3 regions of the Ensifer sp. ENS11 genome follow, and region 3 is predicted to be linked to each of the others. Evidence: predicted binding sites of a transcription regulator. Region 3 holds the regulator's gene; each other region holds the start of a gene.

Region 1 (10,616 bases), 400 kb from region 3:
GCCGATGCGCAGGTTGACGCTCTTGGCCTTCAGGCTGACGAAACGCGGCAGCGGCAATCCGCTGGCCCCCTTTGCGGCCTGGGCATGGGCACCCGACGTCGTGATGACCGCGCCGATGCAGGCGGCGATCAACGCTAACGAGAGTTTGGAAATGACGTGACGCATGACGAAGCTCATTTTCCGTGGCAACTTGCAGGCGCAGTTCACCCAGGGCTCTTGGCCGGGGCGTAAATCGCGGGGACGACGCAGCGAGTTTTGTTTGTCTTCCCGACCGGGTCTGGTAGAAATTGCGGCTACAGGGAGAAAGTATCGCCCAACTTGGTTAAGGACCCGTCAACAAGGCCCATCGCAGCAATGACAAGCAAGAAGAAGCCCAAGGTCTACATCACCCGGAAACTGCCGGACATCGTCGAAACCAGAATGCGTGAGCTCTTCGACGCCGAACTGAACATCGATGATACGCCGCGCAGCCAACCAGAGCTTGTGGCGGCGGTGAAGCGCGCCGACGTGCTCGTGCCGACGGTGACCGACCGCATCGATGCGGCGTTGATCGAGCAGGCCGGCCCGCAACTGAAACTGATCGCCAGTTTCTCCAACGGCGTCGACAACATCGATGTCGACGCGGCCGCACGCAAGGGCATTACCGTCACCAACACCCCGAACGTTTTGACCGAGGACACCGCCGACATGGCGATGGCGCTCATTCTCGCCGTGCCGCGCCGGCTCGCCGAGGGTGCGCAGATCCTGACCGATCGCAAGGGCGAATGGGCCGGCTGGTCTCCGACCTGGATGCTCGGCCGGCGCATTGCCGGCAAGCGCATCGGCATCGTCGGCATGGGCCGCATCGGCACCGCGGTCGCGCGCCGTGCCAAGGCCTTTGGCCTGTCGATCCACTATCACAACCGTCACAGGGTCAAGGCCGAGACCGAGGAGATGCTGGAGGCGACCTATTGGGACAGCCTCGACCAGATGCTTGCCCGCGTCGATATCGTCTCGGTCAATTGCCCCTCGACGCCGGCGACCTATCACCTGCTTTCGGCCCGTCGGCTCGCGCTGATGCGCCCGGAAAGCTATATCGTCAACACCGCCCGCGGCGGCATCATCGACGAGACGGCGCTGATCAAGTGCCTGCGCGAAGGCAAGATCGCCGGTGCGGGGCTCGACGTTTTCGAGAATGAACCCGTGGTCAACCCCAAGCTCATCAAGCTCGCCGGCGAGGGCAAGGTCGTGCTGTTGCCGCATATGAGTTCGGCGACGCTCGAGGGTCGCATCGACATGGGCGACAAGGTGGTGATCAATATCCGCACCTTCTTCGACGGTCACCGGCCGCCGGATCGGGTGCTGCCGGGTCGCGATTGATTCGCGACTGATCAAAGCGTCTTGCGCATCTCGATCGAGGTAGGCCGGGTAAAGCCCGGGTGAGCGGTTCTGTCGGTTTCGACGAAGCCCCAGGCCGAAAACGTCCTGTGGTTTTCGGTGAGTTCGATCCGTGTCAGCAGCCTCAGAGCGGCCAAGTGGCGGTCGCGTGCCGCTGCTTCGGCGCTTGCAAGCAACAGTCGGCCGACGCCTTTTCCCCGGCAGGTCGCGGAAACCGCAAGCTTGCCGATATAGAGGCAGTCGGTCTCCGGCTTGCAGAAGATGCAGCCGGCAAGCACTGAGCCGTCGACGGCGACGAAGCCAATTTCTGCCGAAGCCTTCTCGCTCAGCCCCTCAATCGTTAGCGCATGGGCCGAGGATGGCGGATCAATCCGCCCGTCCATATAGGCAAAGGCGTCAAGGATCAGGGCCAGCAATTCCTTGTAGCGATCGAAGGCAGCGTCGATCCTGATGATCTGCATCAGTCTGCGCTCCTGTCCTTGCGCCGGCGATAGCGGATGGTGCTGAATTGCGCCGAGAGAGCGTCATACATCAACAGCCGACCGACGAGTGGCTCGCCGATCCCGGCGATCACCTTGATGGCTTCCATAGCCTGCAATGTTCCGATGACGCCGGTGAGCGCGCCGATGATGCCGGCCTCGGCACAGGAGGGCACGACGCCCGGCGGCGGCGCTTCGGGAAAGAGATCGCGGTAGGACGGGTTCGGTTCGCCATCCGCGCCCGAGCGATAAGGCATCAGCACTGTAAGCGAACCGTCGAAGCGGCCGACTGCACCGGTGACGAGCGGTATGCCGACGGTTGCTGCCGTATCGGCGGCGAGATAGCGCGTGTCGAAATTGTCCGAGCCGTCGATCACCAGATCATATTGGCGCAACAGCGCCTCGGCGTTGTCGGCTGCCAGACGAAGGGGATGCCTCTCGACCACCACATGCGGATTGAGCGCGCCGATCGCTGCCGAGGCGCTCTCGACCTTTGTCTGGCCAATATCGGCCGTGCGGTGGATCACCTGCCGCTGCAGGTTCGACAGCGACACCACGTCATCGTCGACGATGCCCAGCGTGCCGATGCCGGCGGCGGCGAGATATTGAAGAACAGGAGCGCCGAGGCCGCCGGCGCCAATGACGAGAACGCGCGCCGCCTTGAGTTTCTGTTGCCCCCCACCGCCGAGTTCGGGCAGCATGATGTGGCGCGCGTAGCGGGCAATTTCCGATGATTCGAGGCTTGTACTAGTCATGAGCGGACACTTTCCATGATCGGCTCCATCATCCCGATACGCTTCCGTGCTCCACCGTCAGGAACCGGCCGCGATCGCCGAGCGCGTCGAACATCGCACGGTCCGTCCCGGTCATGAAGGCCTGGCCGCCAAGTCCGTCGACGAGATCGAATAGGGCGGCGCGGCGGCCCATGTCGAGATGCGCGGCGATCTCGTCGAGCAGCAGGATAGGAGCGTGACCGGTCATGTCGCCGACGAGGCGCGCATGGGCAAGAACCAGGCCGACGAGCAGCGCCTTTTGCTCGCCGGTCGAGCAGCGCTCGGCTTCCATGTCCTTTTCGCGGTGGCGAATCAGGAGGTCGGTGCGGTGCGGTCCGTCCAGTGTCCGGCCGGCGGCCGCGTCGCGCGCCCGGCCCTCGCGCAGCATGGTGAGATATTGTTCTTCGAGGTCGAAGGCTGGCTTGTGGCTCTCGTCGTCGAGGAAGCCCGCCAGCGCCAGGCGCGCAGATGGAAAGACGCTGTCGCCGGTGTTTCTCTCGACGAGCGCCGTCAGCAGACCCAGCATCTCCTGCCGTGCGAGCGCCATCGACACGCCGAGCCCCGCCATTTCCCGCTCGATGGCAGTCAACCAGGCCGGGTCGGGACGAAAGTCGCTGAGGAGCCGATTGCGGCTACGCATGGCACGGTCGAATTCGCTGGCGCGCTTCCCATGCTCCGGATCGAGCGAAAGCACCAGCCGATCGAGGAAACGGCGGCGATCGGCCGACGGGCCGGTGAAGAGCCCGTCCATGGCCGGCGTCAGCCACAGCACGCGCAGATGGTCGGTCAGCTCATCGACCGTACTCGCTGTCGTGCCGTTCAGCCGCAGGCGTCGTGATTGCCCCTCACTGGTGCCGGCCGTGCCGGTACCGATCTCGACCGGGCCTTCCATGCCCACGACTTCGGCAAAGACCGAGAAGCCGTCGCTTGCGCCGACGCGAGCGACATCGGCATAGGCCGCACGCCTGAGGCCACGGCCTGGCGACAGAAACGACACCGCTTCCATCAGATTGGTCTTGCCGGCGCCGTTCTCGCCGGTCAGCACGACGTGCCTCTGGTCGAGCGCCAGCGACAGCGCCGCATAATTGCGGAACTCGCTCAGCTTCAGGCGATTGAGAAAGACCTTTTGTGGCATTTCGGGTCCGGATTCGACGTCGGCGCCAGTCGCAGCGCCACGCGTCGAACAGGACGTGCAAAGGACGCTGCAACACTTGCTGCATAGCTCCATAAATCGATGCCGATTTAAGGAGCTATGCAGTAGGACGAAAGCGGGCTTTAAGGCAAGACGAAAGGTGACCTGAGTCATTTCCAGGCAAAATTGCGCGATAACGGCGGGGAAAGCCTTATAATCCCAGTCGTTCAGCGCTTTTCTTGATCGCTTGCGTACAATATGACAGCCGCATGACAATCCACGAACGGATATATTTGTGATGCTGGCTTGGTTCCGCAAACTCCTTCCCCGCGAAGACAGCTTTTTCGATCTCTTCGCGCAACATTCGCGTACCGTCGTCGGTGCCGCCGAAGCGCTCGACAAGCTCCTCGCCGGCGGCGACGATCTCGAAAAGCACTGCGACCGGATCGTCGCGCTTGAAGACGAGGCAGACGGTGTCACCCGCGAAGTGCTTCTGGCCGTTCGTCGCTCCTTCATCACGCCGTTCGATCGTGGCGACATCAAGGATCTCATCCAGTCGATGGACGATGCCATCGACATGATGCACAAGACGGTCAAGACCATCCGGCTCTACGAGCAGAAGACCTTCGATCCGGGCATGAAGGAAATGGGCGTCATCGTCGTCCAGGCGGCGCACCTGATCGCCGAGGCCATTCCGCTGCTCAATCGCATCGGCGTCAACCACGGCCGGCTCATCGCCATCGCCGAAGAGGTCACGCGCATCGAAGGCCGGTCCGACGAGCTGCACGACCAGGGCCTGAAGGATCTTTTCCGCCGCTACGGTGCCAACAATGCCATGGCCTACATTATCGGTAGCGAGATCTACGGCGAGCTCGAGAAGGTCGTCGACCGCTTCGAGGACGTCGCCAACGAGATCAGCGGCATCGTGATCGAGAACGTCTGATGGACGCGACGCTCGCCCTGCCGTTGCTCGTCGCCCTCATTGCAATCGCCCTGTTCTTCGACTTTCTCAACGGGCTGCATGACGCCGCCAACTCGATCGCAACCATCGTTTCGACCCGGGTGCTCCGGCCGCAATATGCGGTCATGTGGGCGGCGTTCTTCAATTTCATCGCCTTCCTGTTTTTCGGCCTGCATGTGGCCGAGACGCTCGGACGCGGCATCATCGATCCCGGCATCGTTACGCCGCTGGTGATCTTCTCGGCCCTGATGGGGGCGATCGTCTGGAACATCGCGACCTGGATCTTCGGCATTCCGTCGAGTTCGTCGCATGCGCTGATCGGCGGCCTCGTCGGTGCCGGCCTAGCCCGCACTGGCGGCGATGCCATCGTCTGGACCGGTCTCTTGAAGACGGTCGGCGCCATCGTGATGTCGCCGATGATCGGCTTCTTCCTGGCGCTGCTCCTGATCCTCATCGTTTCCTGGCTGTTCGTGCGCCGGACGCCTTTTGCTGTCGACCGTACCTTTCGGGTGATGCAGTTCGTCTCGGCGTCGCTCTATTCGCTCGGCCACGGCGGCAACGATGCGCAAAAGACCATGGGCATCATCGCCGTGCTCTTGTTCTCGCAGGGCTATCTCGGCTCCGAGTTCTATGTGCCGTTCTGGGTGGTGATCACCTGCCAGGCGGCGATCGCGCTCGGCACGCTGTTGGGCGGCTGGCGCATCGTGCACACCATGGGCTCGAAGATCACCAAGCTCAATCCGATGCAGGGCTTCTGCGCGGAAACCGGCGGCGCCATCACGCTGTTTGCCGCCACCTGGCTCGGCATTCCGGTGTCGACCACCCACACGATCACCGGCGCGATCATCGGCGTGGGTGCCGCCAAGCGTGTCTCGGCGGTGCGCTGGGGCCTTGCCGGCAACATTGTCATCGCCTGGTTCGTGACGATGCCGGCCGCTGCTGCGATTTCGGCGCTCACCTACTTCGCAGTCGATCTGTTCCTGTGACCCTGTCCGCCTCCGGCTGCAATGCCGGGGGCGGGGCTCGCGGTTGGGGAGAGAGCCTCCGCATTGGCGGTGGGACTGAGCGTCATGAGACGATCCAGTTCAGGGAACAGGCGTCCGACTTTCGGTTGCAAGGCTCGTCCGGGATATCCGGCCCGGTCGTGATCGCGACTTGGGCGGCGCCCATCAAGATGTAGCGAATGGGGGTTGCGCATGAACGGTCGCGCCCACAGCCGCGCAGCGGTTCACGGGTCCCAGTGCGGAGGATCGCCAAAGGTCTTCTTCAGATGATCGGTAATTGCCCGGAGCTTGGCCGACGGCCGTCGGCCCTCCGGATGGGCCATGTAGATGAATTCCGGCTCTGGGCGAAAACCGACATCGATCTCGCGAAGCCGACCGTCGCGCACCGCAGGACCGCAGATGAATGTCGGCAGCAGCGCGATGCCGAGCCCGGCGACGGCAGCATCGTGGATCATGTCGCCGTTGTTGATGCGCAGCGCCATGCGGGCGCGGATAACGGTCGAACCGGTCGGCCCCTCGAACCGCCAGTCGGAAGCGCCGCGATTGGTGTAGAAGATACCGCGGTGATCGTTGAGTTCCGCAAGCGAGGCCGGCGTGCCGTTGCGATCGAGATAGTCGGGCGAGGCGACCAGCAGGCGCCTGCTTTTGGCAAGCTTCCACACGACCAGCCGTGAATCGGCGATGATCCCGTGGCGCACGATGGCGTCATAACCCTCCGAGGCGACATCGACCCGGCGATCGTCGAGATCGAGCGTCAATTCGACCTCGGGATGTGCCGCCAGAAAGGGGTAAAGGGCAGGCCCGAGATGCAGATGCCCGAAACTGACCGGGGCGGCGATCCGCAATGGTCCGGTCAGCGTCCCGCGGCGCTCCGCCAGATCGCTGGCGGCGGCCTGCACCTCGCTGACGATCCGCACCGCGCGCTCGCGAAAGGCGATGCCATCTTCGGTGAGAGTCAGCTTGCGTGTCGTGCGATGCAACAGCGTTGCGTTCAGGTGGCGTTCCAGGTCCGAGACCCGTTCGCTGATCACGGATTTCGACAGCCGCAGCCGGCGCGCCGCCTCGCTGATCGAGCCGGCTTCCGCAACTGCGACAAAGGCAGCAATTCCTTCGATCTTCAGCATCGTTCGGCATTTCCGAATTCGAGTTCCATCATTGGCAGACTAATCCGAACGGCAATCTTCGGCCATATCTATTGGCAACGAAGGACGGCGGTCGATGGAAAGAAGACCGGTCCCAAGCCAACCCAACAGCCAGGCCAACCCAAAAGAAGGAATTCCATCATGCCACGTTTGCACAACAAGACCGCGCTCATCACCGGCGGCACCAGCGGCATCGGCCTCGAAACGGCGCGCCAGTTCATCGCCGAGGGTGCCCGGGTCGCCGTTACCGGCACCAATCCGAAGAACATTGCCGAAGCACGCAAGATACTCGGCGAAGGCGCCGTCATCATCCAGGCCGATGCCGGCAACGCCGCCGGACAGGCGGCGGTTGCCGAGCAAGTCAAGGCCGCCTTCGGCCATCTTGACATCCTCTTCGTCAACGCCGGCATCGCCAAGCTTCAGCCGATCGAAAAATGGGACGAAGCCAGCTTCGACCAGTCGCTCGCGATCAACGTCAAGGGCCCGTTCTTCCTGATCCAGGCGCTGCTGCCGATCTTCTCCAACCCCGCCTCGATCGTGCTCAACACCTCGATCAACGCCCATATCGGCATGCCGACCTCCAGCGTCTACGCGCTCAGCAAGGCGGCGCTCCTGTCGCTTGCCAAGACGCTTTCGGGCGAACTGATCGGCCGCGGCATTCGCGTCAATGCGGTCAGCCCCGGCCCGATCAAGACGCCACTGCATGACGGACACGGTGCCACGCCTGCCGAAAACAAGGAGATCGTCGCATCGATCGCCGCGCAGATCCCGCTCGGCCGCTTCGGCGATGCAAGCGAGATTGCCAAGGCAATTGTCTTCCTCGCCTCAGACGAGGCCGCCTTCACGGTGGGCGCCGAACTGATCATCGATGGTGGCATGGCCACGCTCTGATACTCACCTGTCTGTTGCCGCCGCGCGCGTTCGATCGCGCGTGGCGGCAAAGTCCTGTTCGTCATCGACGGCACGCCGCGGGCGGCGTTGGCAGGGCGCCCGGAGGAGAGTATATTCTTGAAACCTAATAAGTCGTCGAACAGTCGAGCGGAATGAAGCAGATCCCACACCGATCAGATCCGGGAGGAGACGATGACGAGTGTCAATTGGACGATCAAGGGTCGAGAATTCATTCATTGCAATTGCGCCTATGGCTGCCCCTGCCAGTTCAATGCGCTGCCGACCCACGGCAATTGCTGCGCCGTCGGTGGATTTGAGATCGAGACGGGCCATCACGGCGACACGCGCCTCGACGGCTTGAGATGCGGGATCATTGCGGCTTGGCCCGGTGCAATTCATGAGGGCAGGGGTGAGGTCGTGCCGATCGTCGACATCCGTGCCACGCCGGCCCAGCGCGAGTCGCTGCTGCGCATCATGAGCGGCCAGGATACCGAGCCGGGAGCAACCTTCTTCCAGGTGTTCGCCACCACCTTCGAAACCTTTCACGACCCGGTCTTTGCCGAGATCGACTTCGACGTCGATGTCGGCGCGCGGACAGCACGGCTGAATGTGCCCGGGTGGATCGTGGCGCGTGGCGAGCCGATCTTGAACCCCGTGACCGGAAACCCGCATCAGGCACGCATCAACCTGCCGCAGGGCTTCGAATACGACGTCTGCGAGGTTGGACGCGGGTGGGCCGACACGAAGGGGCCGCTGACGCTGTCCATTCCGGATTCGCACGCCCATTTCGCCAGCATGCATCTGTCTGAAAGCGGCGTGGTTCACTGACGCCCATGGCCGACACTGCGCTCGAAACGCTTTTAAGGCGCGACCGGCTCATCGTCGTGGTCTCGCTGTTGGCGCTGACCGGAATTACCTGGCTCTATATTCTCTGGCTGGCAGTCGGCATGGAGGCCATGGCGCACGTGCCGGCCTCTGGCGATGGCATGAGCGGCGACATGGCGATGGGCACAGACGAGGGCATGGCCATGGACATGTCGCCGGGTGCCATGGCGTCGATGGCCGACGTCGCCTTCCGTCCCTGGAGTGTGTCGACCTTCGCCTATGCCTTTGTCATGTGGGCGGTGATGATGGTCGGCATGATGACGCCTTCGGCAACGCCGATGATCCTGCTCTTTGCCCGTGTCGGGCGGCAGGCGGCGCTCGACGACAGGCCGTTTGCCGCGACCGGCTTTTTTGCCGGCGGCTATCTCACCGCCTGGGTCCTGTTTGCGGCTCTGGCGACGCTCGGGCAATGGCTGCTGGAGTCTGCTCTGCTGCTGACGCCGATGCTGGCGAGCGGCAGCCGTATTCTCAGCGGCATCATCCTGATTTCGGTCGGACTGTTTCAATGGACGGCGTTGAAGGACGCCTGCCTAAGGCAGTGCCAGGCGCCGCTCATGTTCATCCAGAGCCATGGCGGCTTTCGCCGCGATGCCGGCGGCGCCTACCAGTTCGGTCTTCTTCACGGCCTTTATTGTGTCGGCTGCTGCTGGGCGCTGATGGCGCTCCTGTTCATCGGCGGCGTGATGAACGTCCTGTGGATCGCGGTGATCGCGATTTTCGTGCTCGCCGAAAAGGTGGTGCCCGGCGGCCGGATGCTGTCCCGCGTCGCGGGAGCCGCGGTCGTCATGGCCGGGCTGTGGCAGCTTGCGGCCATGACGTGATCCTACAGCGCCGCGCGTCTTATTGGACGCGCAAAGGTCGCTGTAGCACTTTGAATTGCTGCATGTTTTTATCCTTAGATCGGATAGGATCTAAGGAAACATGCAGTAGGGGCAACCGCTGAGCGTCAGTCGCTCAGCGTGTCGAAGAAATCCTTCATCCGGGCGAAGAAGCCGGCGGATTCCGGATTGTTGTCCTTCGACGAGATCTGCTCGAATTCCTGTAGCAGCTCGCGCTGACGCTTGGTCAGCTTCTGCGGCGTCTCGATCTGCATCTGGATGTAGAGATCGCCGGTCTGGCTGGAACGTAGCACCGGCATGCCCTTGCCCTTCAGGCGGAACTGCTTGCCGGCCTGGGTGCCTTCCGGCACGGTCACGCGCGACTTGGTGCCGTCGAGCGTGGTGACGTCGAACTTGCCGCCAAGCGCCGCCGTCGTCATCGAGATCGGCACGCTGCAATAGAGATCGGCGCCATCGCGCTGGTAGAACTCGTGCGGCTTGACCGAGAGGAAGATGTAGAGATCGCCCGCTGGTCCACCGCGCAGGCCCGCTTCCCCTTCGCCGGAGAGGCGAATGCGAGTGCCGTCTTCGATGCCGGCCGGAATGTTGACGGAGAGCGTGCGCTCCTCGGTGACGCGGCCCTGGCCGTGGCACTTGGTGCAGGGATCGGTGATCGTCTGGCCGCGGCCGCCGCAGGTCGGGCAAGTGCGCTCGATCGAGAAGAATCCCTGGGCGGCGCGTACGCGGCCCGAGCCTTGACAGGTTCCGCAGGTCTTCGGGCTGGTGCCAGGCTTGGCACCGGACCCGGTGCAGACGTCGCAGGTGATCGAGGTCGGCACCCGGATCTGCGCGGTCTTGCCGGAATAGGCCTCTTCCAGCGAGATTTCCATGTTGTAGCGCAGATCGGCGCCGCGCTCGCGGCCACCCGATGAACGCCGCTGGCGCCCGCCACCCATCATCTCGCCGAAGATGTCTTCGAAGATGTCGGAGAAACCGCCTGCGCCACCGGCGCTACCGCCAAAGCCGTTGCCCATGCCGCCCTGCTCGAAGGCTGCGTGGCCGTAACGATCATAGGCCGCGCGCTTCTGCGGGTCCTTGAGCGTCTCGTAGGCTTGGTTGATTTCCTTGAAGGTCTTTTCCGAGGCGGCGTCGCC
Region 2 (10,616 bases), on a different contig from region 3:
GCATCACCTCTGAAAATCATCCGAGCCTGCGCGAAACCGATTTCTTCACCAGCCACGAGGCGCTGCTGCTCGGCTACGAGCAGGCGCTGACGCGTGTCGATTCCACCTCCGGCGACTGGTATGCGACTTCGGGCCACATGATCTGGATCGGCGACCGTACCCGCCAGCCGGACCACGCCCATATCGAATATTGCCGTGGCATCAAGAACCCGCTTGGCCTCAAGTGTGGCCCGTCGCTGACGGCTGACGGCCTTCTGGAACTGATCGATCTGCTCAACCCGGCCAACGAAGCCGGCCGCCTGACGCTGATTTGCCGCTTCGGCCATGACAAGGTTGCCGAGCACCTGCCGCGCCTCATCCGCGCGGTTGAACGCGAAGGCAAGAAGGTCGTCTGGTCCTGCGATCCGATGCACGGCAACACGATCACGCTCAACAACTATAAGACCCGCCCGTTCGAGCGGATCCTGTCGGAAGTCGAAAGCTTCTTCCAGATCCACCGTGCGGAAGGCTCGCACCCGGGCGGCATTCATATCGAGATGACCGGCAACGACGTTACCGAATGCACCGGCGGCGCCCGTGCGCTTTCGGGTGACGATCTCGCCGATCGCTACCACACCCATTGCGATCCTCGCCTCAATGCGGACCAGGCGCTGGAATTGGCGTTCCTGCTCGCCGAGCGCATGAAGGGCGGCCGCGACGAGAAGAAGCTGGTCGTCAACGGCTGATACTGAGGCATTGCCGCACGGTTCAGATTTTCTGAACCTCGAGCGGTCGCTATGAAATTGACAATGCCGGGCCGGCTCGCGAAGCTGGCCCGGCATTTCTCGTTTCAGGAGGTCGGGGACCATGTCGGATATTCACAGCGGCAGCTGCCTTTGCGCGGCAGTGCGGTTCAAGACGCGGGGCGAACTGCGCGAGTTGATCTTTTGCCATTGCACGCAATGCCGCAAGCAGACGGGCCTCTATTACGCCGCGACCAATGTGCTGGATCGCGACATGGAACTTGAGGGGGCGGAGGACGTGACCTGGTATCGTTCGAGCGATGGCGCGCAGCGTGGTTTTTGCCGCAACTGCGGCTCGGCTCTGTTCTGGAAATCCGATAGCGCCGAATACGTCTCGATCATGGCCGGCGCCTTTGAGAAGCCGACGGATCTCCTACCCGGCTATCACATATTCTGTGCCGACAAGGGCGATTTCTACGACATTAACGACGATCTGCCGAAGTTTGAAGCGGGCCGGTCGTAGGACCGTTCAAGCCACTTCCGGCCGCCAGGCGATGACGCGATCCGTGCGCGCGAATCTCCGGCGACGCCGGGCCGCACTTAGTGAAGGAAATGACCTATTTCGCCAACCGGACTGCACCGTCCGTGGCTCGCTCATAGGCATTGGCCAGGGCCGCGAGCTTTATAGCCTGCCAGCGACAATACTCGTCGACCAGTCCGGCGCTCATCCAAAAGCGTCCACGGGAGCCGTCGTTCGATCGGCCGATGAAACCTGTGTCCTGCGCTTTGGTGAACAGTCTGCGCACGTGCGTGTTGGAGATGGTGTAGTGGTTGGCAAGCTCGGCGAGATTGAGTTCCAGCCAGACCTTTCCGTCCACGGGCGTCAGGCTTTTCGGACGCGCCATGAGGTCATCGAGCAGCAAGCCCCCGCATTCGGTCCAAACGAAGATGGCAACGCCTTCGGGGGGCTCGCTCCAATTCTTGTCGGACAGGAGCATTCGCGCCGCGATCGGCTGCGTGCGTCCAAGGACAGAGGTGTCGGCCTCGACATGTTCCAGACGTCTGCCGCCATCGAGGCGGTCGAGCGTGCCCATTTGGCTCATGAACCAACGCATCATGGCGCTCTCGCTGACTTCCGTCGGCTCAAGTGGGCGAACCTTCTTGTTCGTCCGCTCACCTCTGACATCGCGCAGCAGCTTGTAGGCGAGCAGCTCGGACAGGAATGCGGCTGCCGTGTTCCTGCTTGCGCCGCCGGTCTCGCGCATGAACTTCAACAACCGCGCGGCAGTCACTCCCGAATCGGGGTGAGACGGGTCGCGCTCAAGATGAAGCGCGTAAGCGGCCTGGGTCAGCGTCCATTTCTGGTGGGAGGCGACGAGACGAGCCACACGTGGAAAAATATCATAGACCGCCATCAGATCGCGAGCGCTGATCTGCAGCGTCTCGCGCAGGAGCGGGTTGCGTAGCAATCCGTCCGCCGTGAAGGCGAGCGGTTTCTCCGGTGCAGCATCCCCCTGTTTTGCAACCAACTGCATCTGTCGCGCACGTCTCCCGACGATCTCTCGCATACGCCTCGGGTTCCGATCCCTCGCCACGTGTGCTTCGATACTACTCAACCCATCTGCATGTAGCAGCTCTACCTTGCCCATAACGTGCGAACCCGTCATTTTGTTCGAAAGCATCGGCAATCGATTTTCCGTTGCCAGTCCCTTTGTGCTGTCGCGAGGCTGTTACTGCACCAGTACCGGTGGCTGACATTTGACGCCGGTGACGCGGACATCGGCTTCTCCCACGCGTACCCCCACTAGGAGCAGCAGATTGTAGAGCAGATCGTCCACCGGTTTCGTGACCGCGGCCAAGGTCTGGGCAAGCGCCTGTTGCAGGATAGTCGGGCTGCCGAGCGTCAGGAACAACACCTGAATGTTCAGGTCCAGATTGTTGAGCAGGGTCTTCGTCGTCGACGACAGGATGTCCTTGGTCGAAACGCTCTTGATCGAGCGTGCGGCCACTTCGGCGGGGCTGAAGGTGAGGCGGGACGCTTGAAGGTTCTGCGCCTCGACGTGAGCGATGGCGTCGATCTTGACCGCCAGCGCATCGACGATGCGGGCGCGCTCGACCCGAGCGTCGAAGGAGAAACTCGAAAGCACCTTCGGATTGACGTCACCGACGGCGATCTCAGCGACGCCCGGCACCGCGTCGACGACGACTGCCGCGTTCTCCGGCTTGCCGCCGTAGCAACGGATGTCGGCAAGTTTGGCTTCTGCGTGGGCAAGCTCGACATAGATCGGCAACCGAATGCGCATACCGGCAAGGGCCGCAAGCCCGTCTATGCCCACCTCGACGGCAAGCCGGGTCTGCGCCGTGCGGACCGCTGCTCCTGGGGTTCCCAGGCGATGGCTCGGCGTTTCGACCGGCGGTTCGCCAATTGCGAGTTTCACCGTGGCCGAAGCTATGCCCGGAAGCCCGGCAACCGCGTTAAGCGCGATCTGATGCTCGCCGTTGGCGATGGCGGCGGCGGCCGAGACGATCTGCAGCGCACTCACCTTCATCGTCCAGTCGGAGCCGGCATCGATCCTCATGTCCTTTTTCGGGTCCAGATTGAGGATCTGCGCCAAGGTGAAGGTTTTCTTGTTGTTGGCCGTTGCCAGCTCGATGCTCTTGAGGGCAGAGGTCACCGTACCGGAGAGCCCCTGGAACAGCCGCATCGAAGACAGGAGCTGCGGCAGGGTCAAATTGGCGTCGAGCACGTCTTCATAGGAGGCGGAGGTCAGGCTGAGCTTGGTCGCGACGATCTTCAGGAAAGGCTGGATATCGATGTCGGCGTCGATCAGGGCGGTGTAGTCCATGACCTTCAGCGAAATGTTGGTGCCAAGCATCTGGCCGAGAATGGCATTGAGCAGGCCGTCATTCAGGCTGGCGAGGCGAGAGCCGACGGAAAAGGCGGCAACCTTCGAACTCGCCGCTGTCCCGACCACGCTCAAGTCCGGCGGTGCGGTGAAGAGGGAGGCAAGGAAGATCTGCCCCTTCTTTTCCAGGAGTACCTGGACCGCATCCGAAGGGGCGGCATCCCTGACGAAGCGCTGGCCGGCTGCGACGCCCGGATCGGGGACATACCGTCCACGCGTGACCGTTGCCACGCCGTCGACCTTTTCCGTCCCGACGTCGCCGGGCGGCAGAACCTTGCCATCGACGGTCAACAGGCCGGAGGGCGTCGCAACAGCGAAATTGACATGGTTGTTGGAGAAGTACTTGAGAACAGCCTGCTCGGCGGAGGAGACGTTCGATGCGGCGGCGATGGCAGCAAGATCGACGGTCGACTGCATTTCCTGCTTCTGGACCGTGAGGTAACCGTAGTCGATGCCAAGTCCCATGGAGGCGATCACGAGCGGCATGACGAGAGCGGCGGATATGCCGACGTTGCCACCTCTTGATCGGGCGAGGTGTGCTATTCCCGGCGCTTTCAAACCCATATCAGATACCTCCCAAACGGATCGTAGCGAAGCGCTCGATATTTTCGCTCGGCATGGCGAAAGTGAACATGTTGAAGATCGGGAGATCGCCGGCGTCGTACTTGATCCTCACGGTAAACTGGTTGGCGTTACCAGCATCGTCCTTGACGGTGACCGTCATACGGGACGGCTTGATGAAGGCTTGGTCCATGGTCGTGCGCTGGATGTAGTCCGTGGCAAGGCGTTCTCGCTCGCCTTCGGAAAGTCCGGCAATGGCGGTGCGCGCTGCGTCGGCGGCTATCTGCTGAATGGAGTGGGCCGCGCTGAGGTAGATGCCGTAGGCGATCAACGTCAACACACATAGAAAGAATAGAGGGGCGATGATTGCAAATTCAATTGCGGCAGCGCCATCGCGGCTGCCGAACAGGCGCGTTATTTTGGACATATCAGCAACTCCGACCGAACCGTGACTGCTTTTTCTCTGTCCCTGCGCCTTGACGGTGCTCCCCAAGTGTTAATTTTTCGATACGCTAATAGGTTGTTTCAATAGTCAGAAATAGCCTATTGTTGCAAAATACAAATTTGTGATTGAATTAGGAATCTTGCAGATTCTTGCGCGCTTTAGTGGCTTGTCCGGTGTCTATTCATTGTCGGGTATGTGCCGATACTGGGAAAGCTGGCGGTTAAGATTGGCGATGTCGGTCCTCAGCTCGGCGATCTCGCGCAGTAGCACATCGTCCACCTTGTGGTGCAGGGCGATCAACTCGACTTCCGACTTCAGATTGACCTCATAGTCCTTTGCCGCAGCGAAGCGATCGCGTTCGGCCTGCCGGTTCTGGGACATCATGATGACCGGCGCCTGCAGCGCCGCCAGCATCGAAAGCAGCAGGTTGAGGAAGATGAAGGGGTAGGGATCGAAGGCCCCGGTCACCAGCAAGACGGTGTTGATGATCACCCAGACGACGAGAAAGCCGCAAAAGCTGAGAATGAACCCCCAGGAGCCGCCAATCCTGGCAATGGCGTCGGCGAGCCGGTCGCCGACGGACAGCTCGGCGCTGAACGCGGCATTGGTGTCGGTTGCAACGGTGCGTCGTTCCTTGGCGCGGGTCAGGATGCGGCGCTCGATTTCGCCGAGCTCGGCCATCGGTTTGCCGAAGATGTGCTGCGAGAGTTCGTTCAAATGCGGCATGGCTATCTCCGGAAATGGATCGGACGATATCGAAAGCGTTTCGCGCAAAAGTGTGCGGCGGATTTGCGATAACGACACGGGCAAAAAACAAGAGCCTAAAGCGCAGTGAGCGAATCGGAAAGATCGCGACGCGCTTAAGCGCACCACTTCGACGAGGAAATCAACGGGATAGATGAGAAAGTGCACAGAGCCGGGCGGTTTACCGTCCGGCTCTGTTCAGAGGCCAGTGATGTCGCACGAACGTGTGCGGGTGTGGTTTAGAAGCCTGCGGCGTAGAGATCCGCGTGCGACTTGAAGAAGCGGTCGGTCGAGTAGCGCTTGCCGAACATCATGTCGTGCTGGAGGAAGCGATAGTCGCGCAGCAGGGCCGGGACCTTCGGCTGACGAGACCATTCGGCGACATCCTTGCCGTTCTTGCGGATCAGCATGTAGCGGTCGACGACGCGGTACTGGTCGTGCACCTTGCCGAGGAAGCCGGTATAGTAGGGATGCTCGTAGCCGGACTGCTTGAGGATCTGGTAGGAAAGGAAGGCCGGGCTGATCGTGCCGACATTCTTCTTCGGACCCGTCTTGTTCGACCAGACGACGAGCGGAGTTTCGTGCTGCGCCTTCATCTGGTCCTTCGAGCCCTTGCGCTCCGCGGTCACGCCCTTCATGAAACCGGTGTTGGTGTAGACCGTGTTCAACGGCGGCAGGTGGTCGCCGAAGAGCACGATGATGGTTTCGCGGTCACGTTGCTTGGCCCAGTCCATCAGCTTCTTCAGGCTCTCGTCGGCTTCCTTGACGCCCTGGGCGTAGGTTTCAAGCACCTGGCGATCGCTCTCCGGCAGGTTGCCTTCGACCTTGATGGTATTCTTGGCATAGCGGTTCGGCTCATAGGGGCCATGGCCCTGCAGCGTTACCGCGAAGAAGAAGAAGGGGTCATCCATGGCGTCCGCCTGGCGGATGATCTCCTTGGTCAGGGATTCGTCCGAGGCGAAAATGCCGCGCTTCTGCATCGGCGGCATATTCTCCTCCGACTTGAAGGTGTCGAAGCCGAAGGCCTTGTAGACGGCGGTGCGGTTCCAGAACCAGCTCTGGAACGGATGGATGGCACGCGAAACGTAACCCTCGCCACGGAAGAAGGTGGCAAGCGAGGGGATCGGATTGCGGATGTACTGTTGGTACGGAATGCTGCCATAGGGCAGGAAGGCATTCGAAAAGCCGGTCAGCGCTTCGAATTCGACATTGGCCGTCATGCCGCCGAACTCTGGCGAGAACACGTTGCCAGATTGCATTTCGCGGATCGTCGGCATCGGGTCGGGCGAAAGCTTGACGTTCGGCAGACGGGTCGGATCCCAGAAGGATTCGCTCATCAGCACGATGACGTCGGGCTTGCTGCGGTGGGAGGTGCCGGCCGGCAGCGGCTTGACCGGGATGCGATCGATCGCATCGGCCATGTAGCCGGCGGGCGCGTTGACGTTGGCCATCGGCAGATTGATCGCAAACGCCAGCGCAAAGCCGTTGTGACGATAGTTTTCGGTCTGGTCCCACATGATCGGGATGACCTTCAGGCGATCACGGATCCAGGAGAACTGGTTGTAATCCATGATGTGCCAGAAGGCGAAGAGCAGCGGCAGCGCAAAAGCTGCGCGAGCGATGCGCTCGCGGCGTGTCAGCTTGGGGAAGTTGCGCCAGGCGTAACGCAGCAACAGGCCGATGGTTGTAACGGCTGCGATGAGGCCGACAACGATGCCGACGGCCGTCCACGGACGATCCTTGACAAGCACAGGCATCAATTCGAGGATCTGGCGGCCAAAGAGGAAGTCGGTCGGATAGAGCGGGTCGGAGAGAAAGACCTGCTTCTGCTGGCAGATGATGGCCGGTATGATCGCCAGCGGCGCGAGCACCACGGCGGACTTGTGTTCGCGGCCGAAAACGCCATCGATGGCGAGAAGGATCAGGAAGAATGCACCGATGGTGGTCCATGCGGGGCGCGTCGGATCGAGGAAGTAGGCGACCGTGTCGGCCATGGACTGGCGCACGATCAACTCGACTGCAAAAACGAGGGCTGCCGCGATCGACAGCGAGAACAATGCACTGCGTGCGGAGGTCAGCGTCTTGGCGTGCCGCGCGGCAAATCCGGGTCTACCAGCGTAGACTCGTGATCTCCTCGCTACGGCTGAATCGATATTGGCCAACGTCTTCTCCAATTTCATCAATGTGTCGTGTAACTGTCATACGACTGTCATTTTGAACAGGGGATGAATGACTTGTTCAGGGTGTTTGGAAACAGGTTTTCGTGACGTGAGGACGCGCGAGCCGGCGCCGATAACAAACCGGAAACGCAGAATTTTTTGGAATTTTTCGCTTCGCGGCGATTGGCTGTGGGCATTTTCGCGCGGATTGCGCTAAAGATCGGGGCGAAAGTCAGACGCATTCGTTCGAGAACAGACCGACAGGCCCGCTCATGACCGCTCACAAAGCCGCTCCCACCCTGCTTCGTATCGCAATCGCCCAGCTCAATCCGACCGTCGGCGATATCGCCGGAAACCTGGCGAAAGCGCGTGAGGCGCGCGCCGATGCGGCGCGCCAGGGCGCCGACCTCCTGCTGCTCACCGAGCTCTTCATTTCCGGCTATCCGCCGGAGGATCTGGTTCTCAAGCCTGCTTTTCTCAAGGCCTGTTTACAGGCGGTGGAAAAGTTGGCCGAGGAGACCGCCGACGGCGGCCCGGGCGTCATTATCGGCTTCCCGCGCCTGGCCAAGACCGGGCGCCACAATGCCGTCGCCGTGCTCGATGGCGGCAAGATCATTGCGGTACGCGACAAGGTCGATCTGCCGAATTACGGCGAGTTCGACGAGAAGCGGGTGTTCGACCAGGGCGAGATGCCAGGGCCGGTCAATTTCCGCGGCATTCGCATTGGTATCCCGATCTGCGAGGACATCTGGGGCGATCTTGGTGTGTGCGAGACACTGGCGGAAAGCGGCGCCGAAATCCTGCTGTCACCGAACGGCTCGCCCTATCATCGCGGCAAGGTGGACGTGCGCCATCAGGTCGTGCTCAAGCAGGTGATAGAGACCGGCCTGCCGATGATCTATGCCAACCAGCTCGGCGGTCAGGATGAACTGGTGTTCGACGGCGCGAGCTTCGCCTTCAACACGGACAAGTCGCTCGCCTTCCAGATGAGCCAGTTCGAGGAGGCGCTGTCGATCGTCGAATGGAAAAAGGGCGACAATGGCTGGCACTGTGCCGGCGGCCTGCAATCGCGCCTGCCGGAGCGGGAGGAGGCAGACTATCGCGCCTGCATGCTCGGCTTCCGCGACTACGTCAACAAGAACGGTTTCAAGAACGTCGTGCTCGGCCTGTCCGGCGGCATCGACTCGGCGATCTGCGCAGCACTTGCCGTTGATGCGCTCGGCGAGGAGCGGGTACGCACGATCATGCTGCCTTACCGCTACACCTCGAAGGACTCGCTGAAGGACGCCAAGGATTGCGCCGAAGCGCTCGGCTGCCGCTACGATATCGTGCCGATCGAAGAGCCGGTCGAAGGATTTCTCGGCGCGCTGGCCGATATGTTCGAGGGCACGGAATCGGGCATCACCGAGGAAAACCTGCAGAGCCGCACGCGCGGCACGATCCTGATGGCCGTCTCCAACAAGTTCGGCTCGATGGTGGTCACCACCGGCAACAAGTCGGAAATGTCGGTCGGCTACGCCACGCTCTATGGCGATATGAACGGCGGCTTCAATCCGATCAAGGACCTCTACAAGATGGAGGTCTATGGCATCTCGCGCTGGCGCAACACCACCGTGCCGCCGGGCGCGCTCGGTCCATCCGGCGTGGTCATCCCGCAAAACATCATCGACAAGGCGCCGTCGGCCGAGCTTCGCCCCAACCAGACGGACCAGGATTCACTGCCGCCCTATCCGGTGCTCGATGACATTCTGGAGTGCCTCGTCGAAAAGGAGATGAGCACGGAGGAGATCGTTGCTCGTGGTCATGACGAGACAACGGTACACCGCATCGAACATCTGCTCTATATCGCCGAATACAAGCGCCGACAGTCGGCGCCCGGCGTGAAGATCACCAAGAAGAATTTTGGCCGCGATCGGCGCTATCCAATCACCAACCGGTTCCGCGATCGGGGATAGACGGTGAGCGCATCCCCGAAGGGCGGGACGGCAAGGAAAGCCAGCCGGAGTTCACCGAGGAGGAAATCCGGCTGATCCGGCTGTGGTCGCTGAGCGACGTTTCTGCCGGTGGGCAGCTTTCGGCGCAGATCGCCTGTTTCGCGACGCCGGCCGTGTTCGGTGTCTATGGTCTTGCGACCGGTAGTCTCGTCACCGTCGGCGTCGCCTTCGTCTGCATTCTTCTGCTGCTGGCCTGGGGCTTGGTCTCGACCTGGCAAGACCAGCGCAGCGTCATCTTGATGCGGTCGATCTGCGCCAAAGTCTTGGCGGTGCTGCCACGGGGCGAAGAAAGCAAATAGCTGCGGTTGCGGCAGGAGAAGCGTATGCGCAGTTCCATCGAAACCTATGACATCGTTACCGCCGAGACTCGCGTCGTCTGGCAGACGGAGCGGCTGGTCGAGGCGCCGAATTGGTCTCCGGACGGGCGATATCTCATCATCAATGGCGACGGCCGGCTTTACCGGCTGGCCTTCGACGGCTCGGAGCCGGTCGAGATCGAAACCGGCTTTGCCCATCTCTGCAACAATGACCACGGCATTTCGCCTGATGGCAGCACGATTGCGATCAGCGACAAGACCGAGTTCGGCAAGTCGGCGATCTACCTGCTGCCGGCTTCTGGCGGCACTCCGCGGCTTGTCACCCCCAACCTCCCGTCCTACTGGCACGGCTGGTCGCCGGATGGCGGCGCACTGACCTATTGCGGTATTCGTGATCAGGTCTTCGATATCTATACGATCTCGGTCGAAGGCGGCGAAGAGCGGCGACTGACGCAGGGCGAAGGCCGCAACGACGGGCCGGACTGGTCGCCGGATGGAGCGTGGATCTACTTCAACTCCAGCCGCACTGGCCGCATGCAGATCTGGCGCGTTCGTCCCGACGGCACCGACGTTGAGCGCGTGACCGACAGCCCCTATGGCGACTGGTTCCCGCATCCGTCGCCCGACGGAAGACACCTTCTGGTTCTCTCCTATGACGGCGATGTCTTCGATCATCCGCGGGACCTGAACGTCCGTCTGCGATTGATGGAGATGGATGGCAGCAACGCGCGCGAGCTGTTCGAGCTCTTCGGCGGGCAGGGCACGATG
Region 3 (10,616 bases):
CTGGATCAACGAGCATCTGCATGACTACTTCCGCCACACCGGCCCGGCGATGTCGCCGTTCAACGCCTGGACGTTGCTGAAGGGCATCGAGACGCTGCCGCTGCGCGTCAAGCAGCAGACCGAAAACGCCCGTCGCGTCGCCGACTTCCTCGCCGAGCAGCCGCAGATCGCCAAGGTGATCTACCCCGGCCGCGCGGACCATCCGCAGGCCGACATCATCGCCAAGCAGATGACCGGCGGTTCGACCCTTGTCGCCTTCGAACTCAAGGGCGGCAAGGATGCGGCCTTCGCACTGCAGAACGCACTGCAGATCGCCCGCATCTCCAACAATCTTGGCGATTCCAAAAGCCTGATCACCCATCCGGCGACGACGACGCACAAGAACCTGACGGACGAAGCTCGCGACGAGCTCGGCATTTCCGCCGGCACCGTTCGTTTCTCCGCCGGTATCGAGGACAGCGACGACATCGTCGAGGACTTCGCCCGCGCGCTGAAGACCGTCAAGGCCTGATACCCACGAACAAGACGGCCGCCCCGAGATCGGCGGCGGCCGCTACTCGACGTCGCGAAAACGCGTTCGCGCGAGCACAATGCGCGATAGCGCGGTGTAGAGGCAGACGACCGCAAACAGCGCCGCCAGCAGCGGAAACCACGTCGGGAACAGGCAGAAGGCCAGGAAGGCGGCGATCGTCTCCGTCGCCTCGGCAAGCCCGGTGGTGAAGTAGAGCGATTTTGCCCCCCGCACATCCGTCGTCATCGCTCGCTTTTCGGCCATAATGGCATAGGCGAGAAAACTCGATCCGTTGACGTAGAACGAGAAGAGCAGCAGACCGCCGACAAGACCGTTGGCCTGCGGATCGGCGCCGATGAAGCCGAGCGGGATGGCACCGTAGAAGGCGAAGTCGAGCACGATGTCGAGGAAACCACCGAAATCGGTTTTGCGCGTGGCGCGTGCCACCGCACCATCAAGTCCATCGCAAAGCCGGCTAACGACGATAACAATGGCGGCGGCAAGGTAGTATTGTCCGGCAATGAGGACAGCGGCAACGAGGCCGAGCGCGAGGCCGGTGATCGTGACCGCATTGGCACCGACACCCCCGCGGGCAAGTGCTGCACCGAGCCGATCCAGTATCGGATCCAGATGTTTTCTCACCGCGCCATCAAGCATCGGCCTCGCCTTTCCGCAGACTTGCCGCCGACGCATGCAATCCTGCCGTTATTCTTGACGAAACCATCTTGCTGTAGAATACCCTGAAAGACTTGAAACAAGGTGTTGCTCATGTATCGCGCGCTCACTCGCGACATAGAAGTTACGGTGGAGCCTTATTATCTGGAAGAGCAATCTGATCCGGATGACAGCCGCTATGTCTGGGGCTACCGCATCGTCATCGCCAACCATTCGGCCGAGTCGGTTCGGCTGATGACACGCTACTGGCATATTACCGACGAGAACGGCCAGGTGGACGAAGTCAGCGGGCCCGGTGTCATCGGAGAGCAACCGTTGCTGAACCCCGGCGATACCTACGAATATTCCTCCGGATGCCCGCTCGATACGCCGTCCGGCGTCATGTTCGGCCACTACAGCATGGAATCGGAAGGCGGAGAACACTTCAACGTGGCAATCCCCGCCTTCTCGCTTGATTCACCAGGGCTCGTTCGAACCCTGAATTGAGGCATCCTACTGCTGGCGGACCTCGCTTGCCTCGAAGCGATAGGTGGTCGAGCAGAACTCGCACGTCACCTTGATCAAGCCGTCCTCGATGGTGCTCTCGATATCGTCGGCGTGCAGTCCGGTGAGCACCGAGCGGATCTTTTCGCGCGAACAGCTGCAGCGATCATAGACCGCCTGCGGCTCGTAGACGCGAACGCCGCGCTCGTGGAACAGCCGATAGAGCAGACGTTCCGTGCCGACCATCGGGTCGGTCAGTTCGTCGGCATCGATCGTCTCGACCATGACCTTGGCTTCCGCCCAGAGATCGTCCTCGTCGAAGAGATCCTCGTTGTCGTCGCCGTCACCCCCCGAAAGATCCGGTTGGCGCATGCGCTCCGGCGCATCCGGCAGGAACTGCGCGACCATGCCGCCGGCGCGCCAGCGATGGCGCGGCTTGCCGTTCTCGTCGCGGTCGAGCAGTTCGGCAACGCCGAGGCGCACCTTGGTCGGGATCTGCTCCGACTGGCGGAAGTAGACGCCGGCAATCTCCTCGAGCGTGGCGCCATCGAGCGCAACGATGCCCTGATAGCGCTGGGTATGGGCACCCTGATCGATGGTGAAGGCGAGAACGCCCTTGCCCAGCAGCTCATGCGACTGGGTGCGTCCGTCCTTCAGAGCTTCCTCCAGCGCTTCCTCGTTGAAACGGGCATAGGCGCGCACCCGATCGGGCGTGGCAAAATCGGCGACGACAAGATCGACCGGGCCGTCGCTCTTCGTCTGGACGATAAGCTTGCCGTCGAACTTCAGCGACGTTCCGAGCAGCACGGTCAGCACCACGGTCTCGGCAACCAGCCGCGCGACCGGAAGCGGATAGTTGTGGCGCTCGAGGATCGCATCGAGCATCGGGCCGAGCTGAACGGCGCGGCCACGCACATCGAGGCCCTCCACCTGGAAGGGCACGACATGATCGTCACCGGCAAAGTCGAATTCGCCAAGTCCTGGTGCCATCTCAGTCATCTGCTGCTCCTTACGTCACTAAAGCGCGTCGCGATCGCCAGGATTCGCTGACTGCGCTTCAAGTTTTTGTTCTTGTGCATATCGTTATCGCAAAACCGCTGCGCACTTTTCCGCGACATGCTTGGGAGAGGGCCGCGCAGAGAACATAAACATCCTCCGGTGCAGCCTGCCCGTTATCCTATTCGATCCCGCCATAAACGGATTTGTCTAGCAGGCATGTGCCGTTTTGCCGGCCGATCATGCGCTGCCTGTCGTCAGGTAACGTCCGTTGTTTCCACCCCGGAACGTCCCGCATTCGGCCTAAATCGTGTCGCATGCGGGAAATTTCAATAGGCAGACGCGCCGATCAGACGAGCCCCATGCACCAGGCGATGATCGACTTCTGTGCGTGCAGCCTGTTTTCCGCCTCGTCGAATACCACCGACTGCGGCCCGTCGATGACCTCGTCGGTCACTTCCTCGCCGCGATGCGCCGGCAGGCAGTGCATGAACAGTGCGTCCGGCGAGGCGTGCCTCATCAGCGCGTCGTTGACCTGGAAGGGCTGGAAGACGTTGTGGCCGCGAGCGCGATGCTCCTGGTTCATGGAAATCCAGGTGTCGGTAACGACGCAATGCGCGCCGGCAACGGCCTGCTCGGCCTCATGGCAAAGCAGGATCTCGCCGCCATTGTTGCGCGCCCAGTTGAGGATCTTGTCGTGCGGCTCGGAACCGAGCGGCACCGCCATGTTCATGCGGTAGCCGAAACGGGCCGAGCCCTCGATCAGCGAGTGAAGCACGTTGTTTCCGTCGCCGGTCCAGGCGATGGTCTTGCCCTTCACCGGGCCGCGATGCTCCTCGAAGGTCATGATATCGGCCATGATCTGGCAGGGATGGGTGTCGTCGGTCAGGCCGTTGATGACGGGCACCGTGGCGTGCTCGGCAAGCTCGAGAAGACGGCGATGATCGGTGGTGCGGATCATGATCGCATCGACGTAGCGTGACAGCACCTTGGCAGTGTCGCCGATGGTCTCGGCGCGGCCGAGCTGCATTTCGGTGCCCGAGAGAAACAGGGTTTCGCCGCCGAGCTGGCGCATGCCGACGTCAAAGGAGACGCGCGTGCGGGTCGAAGGCTTTTCGAAGATCATCGCCAACATCTTGCCGGCGAGCGGCTTTTCGGCGGTTCCGGCCTTCGTCGCCGTCTTTCGCACGCGTGCGTCATCGATGATCGTGCGCAGATCGGCTGCCGTCATGGCCGAAAGATCGATGAAATGTCTTGTGCCTGCCATCGTAGTCAATTCCTGTCTCAGAATGGCCCGTGGAGCGCGACCGGTGTCGAAGAGCCAAAAGAACGCTCGACACCTTGGGCTCGCGCATGGACCCTTGGGAAAATCGCTGCCGATCTCCGGGTTCACAAATTAGGCTGCGGCGGTACCGCTGCTGCTTCTCACGGCTTCGGCCGCGCGCTCGATCCGCGCCAGGCCTTCGCGCGCTTCCGCGGCGGTCACCGTCAGCGGCGGCAACAGGCGCAGGACGTTTTCGCCGGCCGGAACAGCCAGCAGCTTCTCCGCGCGGATCGCCTTCAGGAGATCGGCCGAAGGGCCTTTCGCCTTGATGCCGAGCATCAGGCCGTCGCCGCGGATATCCTCGATCACATCGGGGAAACGGTCCTTCAACGACGCGAGGCCCTGGCGGAAGACCAGGGCCACGTCGCGGACATGCTCCAGGAAACCGTCGGCCAGGATGACGTCGAGCACGGCGTTGCCGACAGCCATGGCAAGCGGGTTGCCGCCATAGGTCGAACCGTGCGTACCGGCGACCATGCCGGCAGCCGCCTCTTCGGTCGCAAGGCAGGCACCGAGCGGGAAGCCGCCGCCGATGCCCTTGGCGACAGCCATGATATCCGGACGGATGCCAGCCCATTCATAGGCGAAAAGCTTGCCGGTGCGGCCGACGCCGGACTGGACCTCGTCGAGGATCAGCAGCAGACCGAACTCGTCGCAAAGCGCGCGCAGCTCCTGCATGAATTCCTTGGTGACCGGGCGGATGCCGCCCTCGCCCTGGATCGGCTCGATCAGGATCGCCGCCGTCTCGTCGGTGATCGCATCCTTGAGCGCCGTGATATCGCCGAAGGGAACCTGATAGAAACCCGGGGCCTTCGGGCCAAAGCCCTCGATGTACTTCTGCTGACCACCCGCCGCGATGGTCGCGATCGTGCGTCCGTGGAAGGCACCCTCGAAGGTGATGATGTGGAACTTCTCCGGATTGCCCTTGGCATAGTGGTAGCGACGCGCAGTCTTGATCGCGCATTCGAGCGCCTCGGCACCCGAGTTGGTGAAGAAGACACGATCGGCGAAGGTGACGGCCGTCAGCCGGCGTGCAAGGCTCTCCTGGCCGGGGACCTCATAAAGGTTGGACAGGTGCCAGACCTTCTCGGCCTGCGCCTTCAACGCCTCGACCAGATGCGGATGCGCATGGCCAAGCGAGTTGACGGCGACGCCGGCGGCGAAGTCGAGATAGCGCGAGCCGTCTTCGGCGATCAACCAGACGCCCTCTCCTCGCTCGAAACGCAACGGCGCACGCATGTAGGTGTCGTAAAGCGGCGTGGTTGCAGTCATGGCGAGCCTCTCCTTCATTGCTATCGGCATCGATCCGAGCCCCTGTTGAGCGCGGCAAAAAATTAAAAATGCCGCCTTGCGGCGGCGCAGGCACTATTCCTATTTCGCAGCGCAATGTCAACAAAACCAAGCTTTGCAGTGCGGTCGGACGGGTCTGATCCATGCGACGAAAAAATCACGCGACGGGGCTTGCAAAAATGCAACGCCCACCGAGCAAGTTGGGGAAAACCAAGAAATCGATTCGGCGCGATTCGCGGGACTCTTGCCACGGAGTCCGCCGGTCAGTAGGTTAATGTTCAATTACTAGACGCATGCGGCGGGCCTAGTCACCAAAAGTGTTATCGCGTTGCAGCTCCGGAGCCTGTCCGGAGCGTGGTGAGAGATTCTGTCATCGCCAACGCTGAGAACGGAGAGTGCAGAAATGAACTGGACTGACGAGCGGGTGGAAAAACTGAAGAAGCTTTGGTCCGAGGGCCTGAGCGCGAGCCAGATCGCGGCACAGCTCGGCGGCGTCAGCCGCAATGCGGTCATCGGCAAGGTTCACCGGCTGAGCCTGCCCGGCAGGGCCAAGGCTGGCGGAACCACCGCCGCGACCCGGCCGAAGCAGCGCCCGACTTCGGCGCCGCGCGCTCCGAACTACGCTTCGCGCGTCACGACACGGACGGTTACCCGTGCGGCCGGCGCGACCGTGCTCAAGGAAGAGGTCGAAGTCGATCTCGTCGCCGAACAGGATTTCCGCATCCAGACGGATGTGGTCGTGCCAATGTCGCGCCGCCTGGAGCTGACGCAGTTGACCGAGCGCACCTGCAAATGGCCGATCGGCGACCCGCTCAAGGAAGAATTCCACTTCTGCGGCAACGATTCCCCGGAAGCTTCGCCCTATTGCACATTCCATGCGCGGCTTGCCTATCAGCCGACCTCCGAGCGCCGTCGCGCTCGCTGAGACGACCGAAAACCACATGCAGAAAAGGGGCCGCACGGCCCCTTTTTTATTGGCTGCTGCATGTTTCCCTGGTTCGTATTCGCTTCAAGGAAACATGCCGCAATTCAAGATGCAACAGCGACCTTTGCGCGTCCATTAAGATGCGCGGCGCTGCAGTGGCCGGCTGGCTCAGCTTTCGAGCGAGTAGCCGGCACCGCGAACGGTGCGGATGACATCAGGCATGCTCGAGAAATTCAGTGCCTTGCGCAAGCGACCGACATGCACGTCGACGGTGCGCTCGTCGACATAGATATCGTGGCCCCAGACGCCATCAAGGAGTTGCGAGCGCGAGAACACCCGGCCCGGCGACGACATCAGGAATTCGAGCAGGCGGAATTCCGTCGGACCAAGGCGGACCTCGCGGGTGCGGCGATGCACGCGATGGGTCTCGCGATCGAGCTCGATGTCGCCGCAGCGAAGCAGCGTCGAGAGGACCTCGGGCTTGGCGCGCCGCAGCATCGCCTTGACACGGGCCATCAGCTCCGGGGTCGAGAACGGCTTGACGACATAATCGTCGGCGCCGGTGGCAAGGCCACGAACCCGCTCGCTCTCCTCGCCGCGCGCCGTCAGCATGATGATCGGCAGGCGCTCGGTTTCCGGACGTTGGCGCAGCCGGCGGCAAAGCTCGATGCCGGAAACGCCCGGCAGCATCCAGTCGAGGATCAGGAGATCCGGGAGGCGCTCCTGTAGGCGGATCTCCGCCTCGTCTCCGCGCAGGATCGTATCAACATCGAACCCTTCGGCTTCGAGGTTATAACGCAGCAGGACACTCAGCGCCTCTTCGTCTTCGACAACGGCGATTTTCGGCAACATCAGGCAACGTCTCCTTACCCAGAGCGTCTCGCGTTCGATCGAACGCAAAGAGATGCTCGAACATATAGAATCTGGAGCACTCCGCGCGTTTTCATAGGCACGCGCGAAAACGTATAGCTTCAGACGCAGTAGAGCAGGGCCGCAACCAGGGCTGCGACCGGAGCAGGTTCATAAGCAGGCACTCGAACGTATCCGGGTCTTAAAGCGCGTCGCGATCTCTAAGATGCGCTTGTTGTGCTTTAAGTTCTTGTTTTTGCACATGTCGTTATCGCAAAACCGCTGCGCACTTTTGCGCGACATGCGTTAGTCCTTCACGGCACCCAGCGTCGACGTATTGTCGTCCTTCGGACGCTCGCCTTCCGGCTGCGCGCCCGTCGCCATGTAGTAGATCGTCTCGGCGATATTGGTGGCGTGGTCGCCGATACGCTCGATGTTCTTGGCACAGAAGAGAAGATGCGTGCAGGGCGTGATGTTGCGCGGATCTTCCATCATGTAGGTGAGCAGCTCGCGGAACAGCGAGGTGTAGATCGCGTCGATCTCCTCGTCGCGCTCGCGGATGCTGTTGGCCTTCTCCGGCGAGCGGGAAGCGTAGACGTCGAGGACTTCCTTGAGCTGCACCAGCGCAAGCTCTGCCAGGTGTTCGAGACCGCGCGCCAGCTTGCGCGGGATGCCGGAGCCGGCAACCGCGATGACACGCTTGGCGTTGTTCTTGCCGAGGTCGCCGACGCGCTCCAGATCGGACGCGATGCGGATCGATCCCATGATCTCGCGCAGGTCGGCAGCAACGGGCTGGCGCTTGGCGATGGTGACGATTGCCTTTTCGCCGATCTGGCGTTCGGCTTCATCGAGGATGGTGTCGTCGGAGATCACCTTCTGCGCCAAGGCGAGGTCAGAATTGACAAGCGCACGAACGGATTCGCCCACCATCTGCTCGGCAAGCCCGCCCATCTCGGAGATGCGGCGCGTGAGATATTTCAGTTCTTCGTCGTAGGCGGACATTATGTGCATGGACATAGTCTTCGATCCTTGCGGGCGCGTTCAGGAAACGGGGTGAAGAGGAGCTTCGGCCATCAACCGAACCGGCCCATGATGTAGTCCTGGGTACGCTGGTCATCCGGATTGGTGAACATCTTGTCGGTGTCGTTCTCCTCGACAAGATTGCCGAGGTGGAACATGGCAGTGCGCTGCGAAACACGCGCCGCCTGCTGCATCGAGTGGGTGACGATGACGATCGTGAAGTTGGTACGCAGCTCGTGGATCAGTTCCTCGACCTTGGCCGTCGCGATCGGATCGAGCGCCGAACAGGGCTCGTCCATCAGGATCACTTCAGGGCTGACGGCAACGGCGCGCGCGATGCACAGACGCTGCTGCTGGCCGCCCGAAAGACCGGTGCCCGGCTCCTGCAGGCGATCCTTCACCTCGTTCCACAAACCAGCCTTCTGCAGGCTGGTCTCGACGACTTCGTCGAACTCAGACTTGGTGCGGGCAAGCCCGTGGATGCGCGGGCCGTAGGCGACGTTGTCGTAGATCGACTTCGGGAACGGGTTCGGCTTCTGGAACACCATGCCGACGCGGGCTCGCAGTTCCACGACGTCGATCGTCGGGTCGTAGATGTCGTCTTCATCGAGCGTGATCTTGCCGGTGACGCGGCAGTTCTCGATGGTGTCGTTCATGCGGTTCAGCGTGCGCAGGAAGGTCGACTTGCCGCAGCCCGAAGGGCCGATCAGCGCTGTCACCGTGTTCTCGCGGATATTGAGATTGACGTCGAAAAGCGCACGCTTCTCGCCGTAGTAGACCGACACATCCTTGCCGATCATCTTGTAGGGCACGGTGTTCATTTTCTGATCCAAGGCTTTTTCGACTGCTGCTTCTGACATGATGTTCATAGTAATTACCTCACTACCAACGGCGCTCAAAGCGACGTCGCAACAGAATGGCGCCAAGGTTCATGACGACGAGGAAGATGAGAAGAATGATGATCGCGCCGGATGTGCGCTCGACGAAGGCGCGTTCCGCCTCGTTGGCCCACATGTAGATCTGCACCGGCAGCGCGGTCGACGGCTCCATCGGCGAGCCGGGATAATCGACGACGAAGGCGACCATGCCGATCAACAGCAGCGGCGCGGTTTCGCCAAGTGCATGGGCGAGACCGATGATCGTGCCGGTCAGGATGCCCGGCATCGCCAGCGGCAGGACGTGGTGGAAGATGGTCTGCATCTTCGACGCACCGAGACCGAGCGCTGCCGAGCGGATCGACGGCGGGACCGCCTTCAACGCTGCACGGGTGGCGATGATGATCGTCGGCAGGGTCATCAGCGTCAGCACCAGGCCGCCGACGAGGGCGGCCGAGCGCGGCATGCCGGCGAAGTTGATGAATACGGCCAACCCCAAGAGACCGTAGACGATCGACGGAACGGCGGCGAGATTGTTGATGTTGACCTCGATGAGATCGGTCAGCCGGTTCTTCGGCGCAAACTCTTCGAGATAGATCGAGGCGGCAACGCCGATCGGCAGCGACAGCACGAGCACGATCAGCATCATGAACAGCGAACCGAGGGCGGCAACGCCGACGCCTGCCGCTTCCGGACGGCTCGAGGCACCGAAGGTGAAGATGCCGGTGTTGAAGCTCTTCTTCAGGACGCCGGCGCTTGCAAGCTCGTTCATCCAGGTGACCTGCTGGTCCTTGACCTTGCGCTTGCTCTCATCGACCTTCAGGTCGATCTGCCCCTTGAAGGCGGAGTCGACATTGGCTTCGGCGAGCAGTGTCACCGGTATGGTCTTGCCGATAACCGACGGGTCGGCGACGACGATGTCGCGCAACAGCGTGCGGGAGCTTGCAGACACCATGTCGGTGGCCCGCTTGACCAGCGGACGATTGCTCGGATCGATGCCGAGCTGCTTGATCAGCGCATCGCGGACCAGCAGCGGATAGTTGGCCGCCACCAGCACCTTGCCGTCGGTCGCGCGCTCACCCTTGGGATCGATGACCTTTTCGGTGAATTCGATCGGCAGCGTGATCGTCGTCTGCTGGAACGCGGTGTAGCCGTTGGAGATCACCGTCCACAGCAGCAGAGCGAGGAAGAACAGGCCAAGACTGATGGCGCTGATGCCATAGGCACGGAACCGACGCTCGGCCGCGTAGCGACGCTTGATGCCGATATCACGCTTGGCGGATGCGGGGCGGACGGAGATCCGGACGGCCGGGGAAGCGATGTCGGTCATTCGTACTGTTCCCGATATTTGCGCACGATGTAGAGCGCGTAAATGTTGAGGCCGAGCGTGATAACGAAGAGCGTGATGCCGAGTGCGAAGGCAACCAGCGTCTGCGGCGAGGTGAACTCAAGGTCACCCGTCAGCTGGTTGACGATCTTCACCGTCACCGTGGTCATCGGCTCGAAAGGATTGATTTGCATGCGGGCCGCGACACCGGCGGCAAGCACCACGATCATCGTCTCGCCGACGGCACGCGAGGCGGTCAAAAGCAGAGCGCCGACAATGCCCGGAAGTGCTGCGGGAAGGATGACCTTCTTGACTGTCTCGGAGCGGGTGGCACCAAGGCC

What was found. Region 3 encodes PhoB, which activates phosphate uptake and scavenging genes when phosphate is short. Its sites were predicted from a motif close to TGTCATNNANCTGTCAT; they were not measured.
Region 1: a site for PhoB is predicted at 4,020-4,036, ahead of IB264_RS00255 (DUF47 domain-containing protein). Genes of this name have one in related genera too.
Region 2: a site for PhoB is predicted at 7,575-7,591, ahead of IB264_RS10485 (LTA synthase family protein). Genes of this name have one in related genera too.

What each region holds. Positions count from the first base shown of each region.
Region 1 covers NZ_JACVAN010000001.1:46,718-57,333, forward strand. Annotated here, with positions in the region: gene IB264_RS00230 (SH3 domain-containing protein) at 1-165, opposite strand, end outside; gene IB264_RS00235 (D-glycerate dehydrogenase) at 355-1,359, shown strand; gene IB264_RS00240 (GNAT family N-acetyltransferase) at 1,371-1,838, opposite strand; gene IB264_RS00245 (molybdopterin-synthase adenylyltransferase MoeB) at 1,838-2,611, opposite strand; gene recF (DNA replication/repair protein RecF) at 2,640-3,764, opposite strand; gene IB264_RS00255 (DUF47 domain-containing protein) at 4,060-4,704, shown strand; gene IB264_RS00260 (inorganic phosphate transporter) at 4,704-5,708, shown strand; gene IB264_RS00265 (LysR family transcriptional regulator) at 5,951-6,850, opposite strand; gene IB264_RS00270 (SDR family oxidoreductase) at 7,010-7,759, shown strand; gene IB264_RS00275 (DUF1326 domain-containing protein) at 7,952-8,587, shown strand; gene IB264_RS00280 (DUF2182 domain-containing protein) at 8,593-9,465, shown strand; gene dnaJ (molecular chaperone DnaJ) at 9,591-10,616, opposite strand, start outside.
Region 2 covers NZ_JACVAN010000004.1:251,187-261,802, forward strand. Annotated here, with positions in the region: gene IB264_RS10455 (class II 3-deoxy-7-phosphoheptulonate synthase) at 1-725, shown strand, start outside; gene IB264_RS10460 (GFA family protein) at 847-1,245, shown strand; gene IB264_RS10465 (hypothetical protein) at 1,340-2,290, opposite strand; gene IB264_RS10470 (TadG family pilus assembly protein) at 2,453-4,192, opposite strand; gene IB264_RS10475 (TadE/TadG family type IV pilus assembly protein) at 4,194-4,616, opposite strand; gene IB264_RS10480 (DUF1003 domain-containing protein) at 4,812-5,360, opposite strand; gene IB264_RS10485 (LTA synthase family protein) at 5,618-7,540, opposite strand; gene IB264_RS10490 (NAD+ synthase) at 7,810-9,492, shown strand; gene IB264_RS10495 (hypothetical protein) at 9,645-9,830, shown strand; gene IB264_RS10500 (TolB family protein) at 9,855-10,616, shown strand, end outside.
Region 3 covers NZ_JACVAN010000001.1:442,681-453,296, reverse strand. Annotated here, with positions in the region: gene IB264_RS02245 (O-succinylhomoserine sulfhydrylase) at 1-511, shown strand, start outside; gene IB264_RS02240 (CDP-alcohol phosphatidyltransferase family protein) at 554-1,168, opposite strand; gene apaG (Co2+/Mg2+ efflux protein ApaG) at 1,280-1,672, shown strand; gene IB264_RS02230 (Hsp33 family molecular chaperone) at 1,679-2,668, opposite strand; gene argF (ornithine carbamoyltransferase) at 3,015-3,932, opposite strand; gene IB264_RS02220 (aspartate aminotransferase family protein) at 4,062-5,261, opposite strand; gene IB264_RS02215 (GcrA family cell cycle regulator) at 5,683-6,204, shown strand; gene phoB (phosphate regulon transcriptional regulator PhoB) at 6,373-7,056, opposite strand; gene phoU (phosphate signaling complex protein PhoU) at 7,360-8,070, opposite strand; gene pstB (phosphate ABC transporter ATP-binding protein PstB) at 8,127-8,942, opposite strand; gene pstA (phosphate ABC transporter permease PstA) at 8,956-10,278, opposite strand; gene pstC (phosphate ABC transporter permease subunit PstC) at 10,275-10,616, opposite strand, start outside.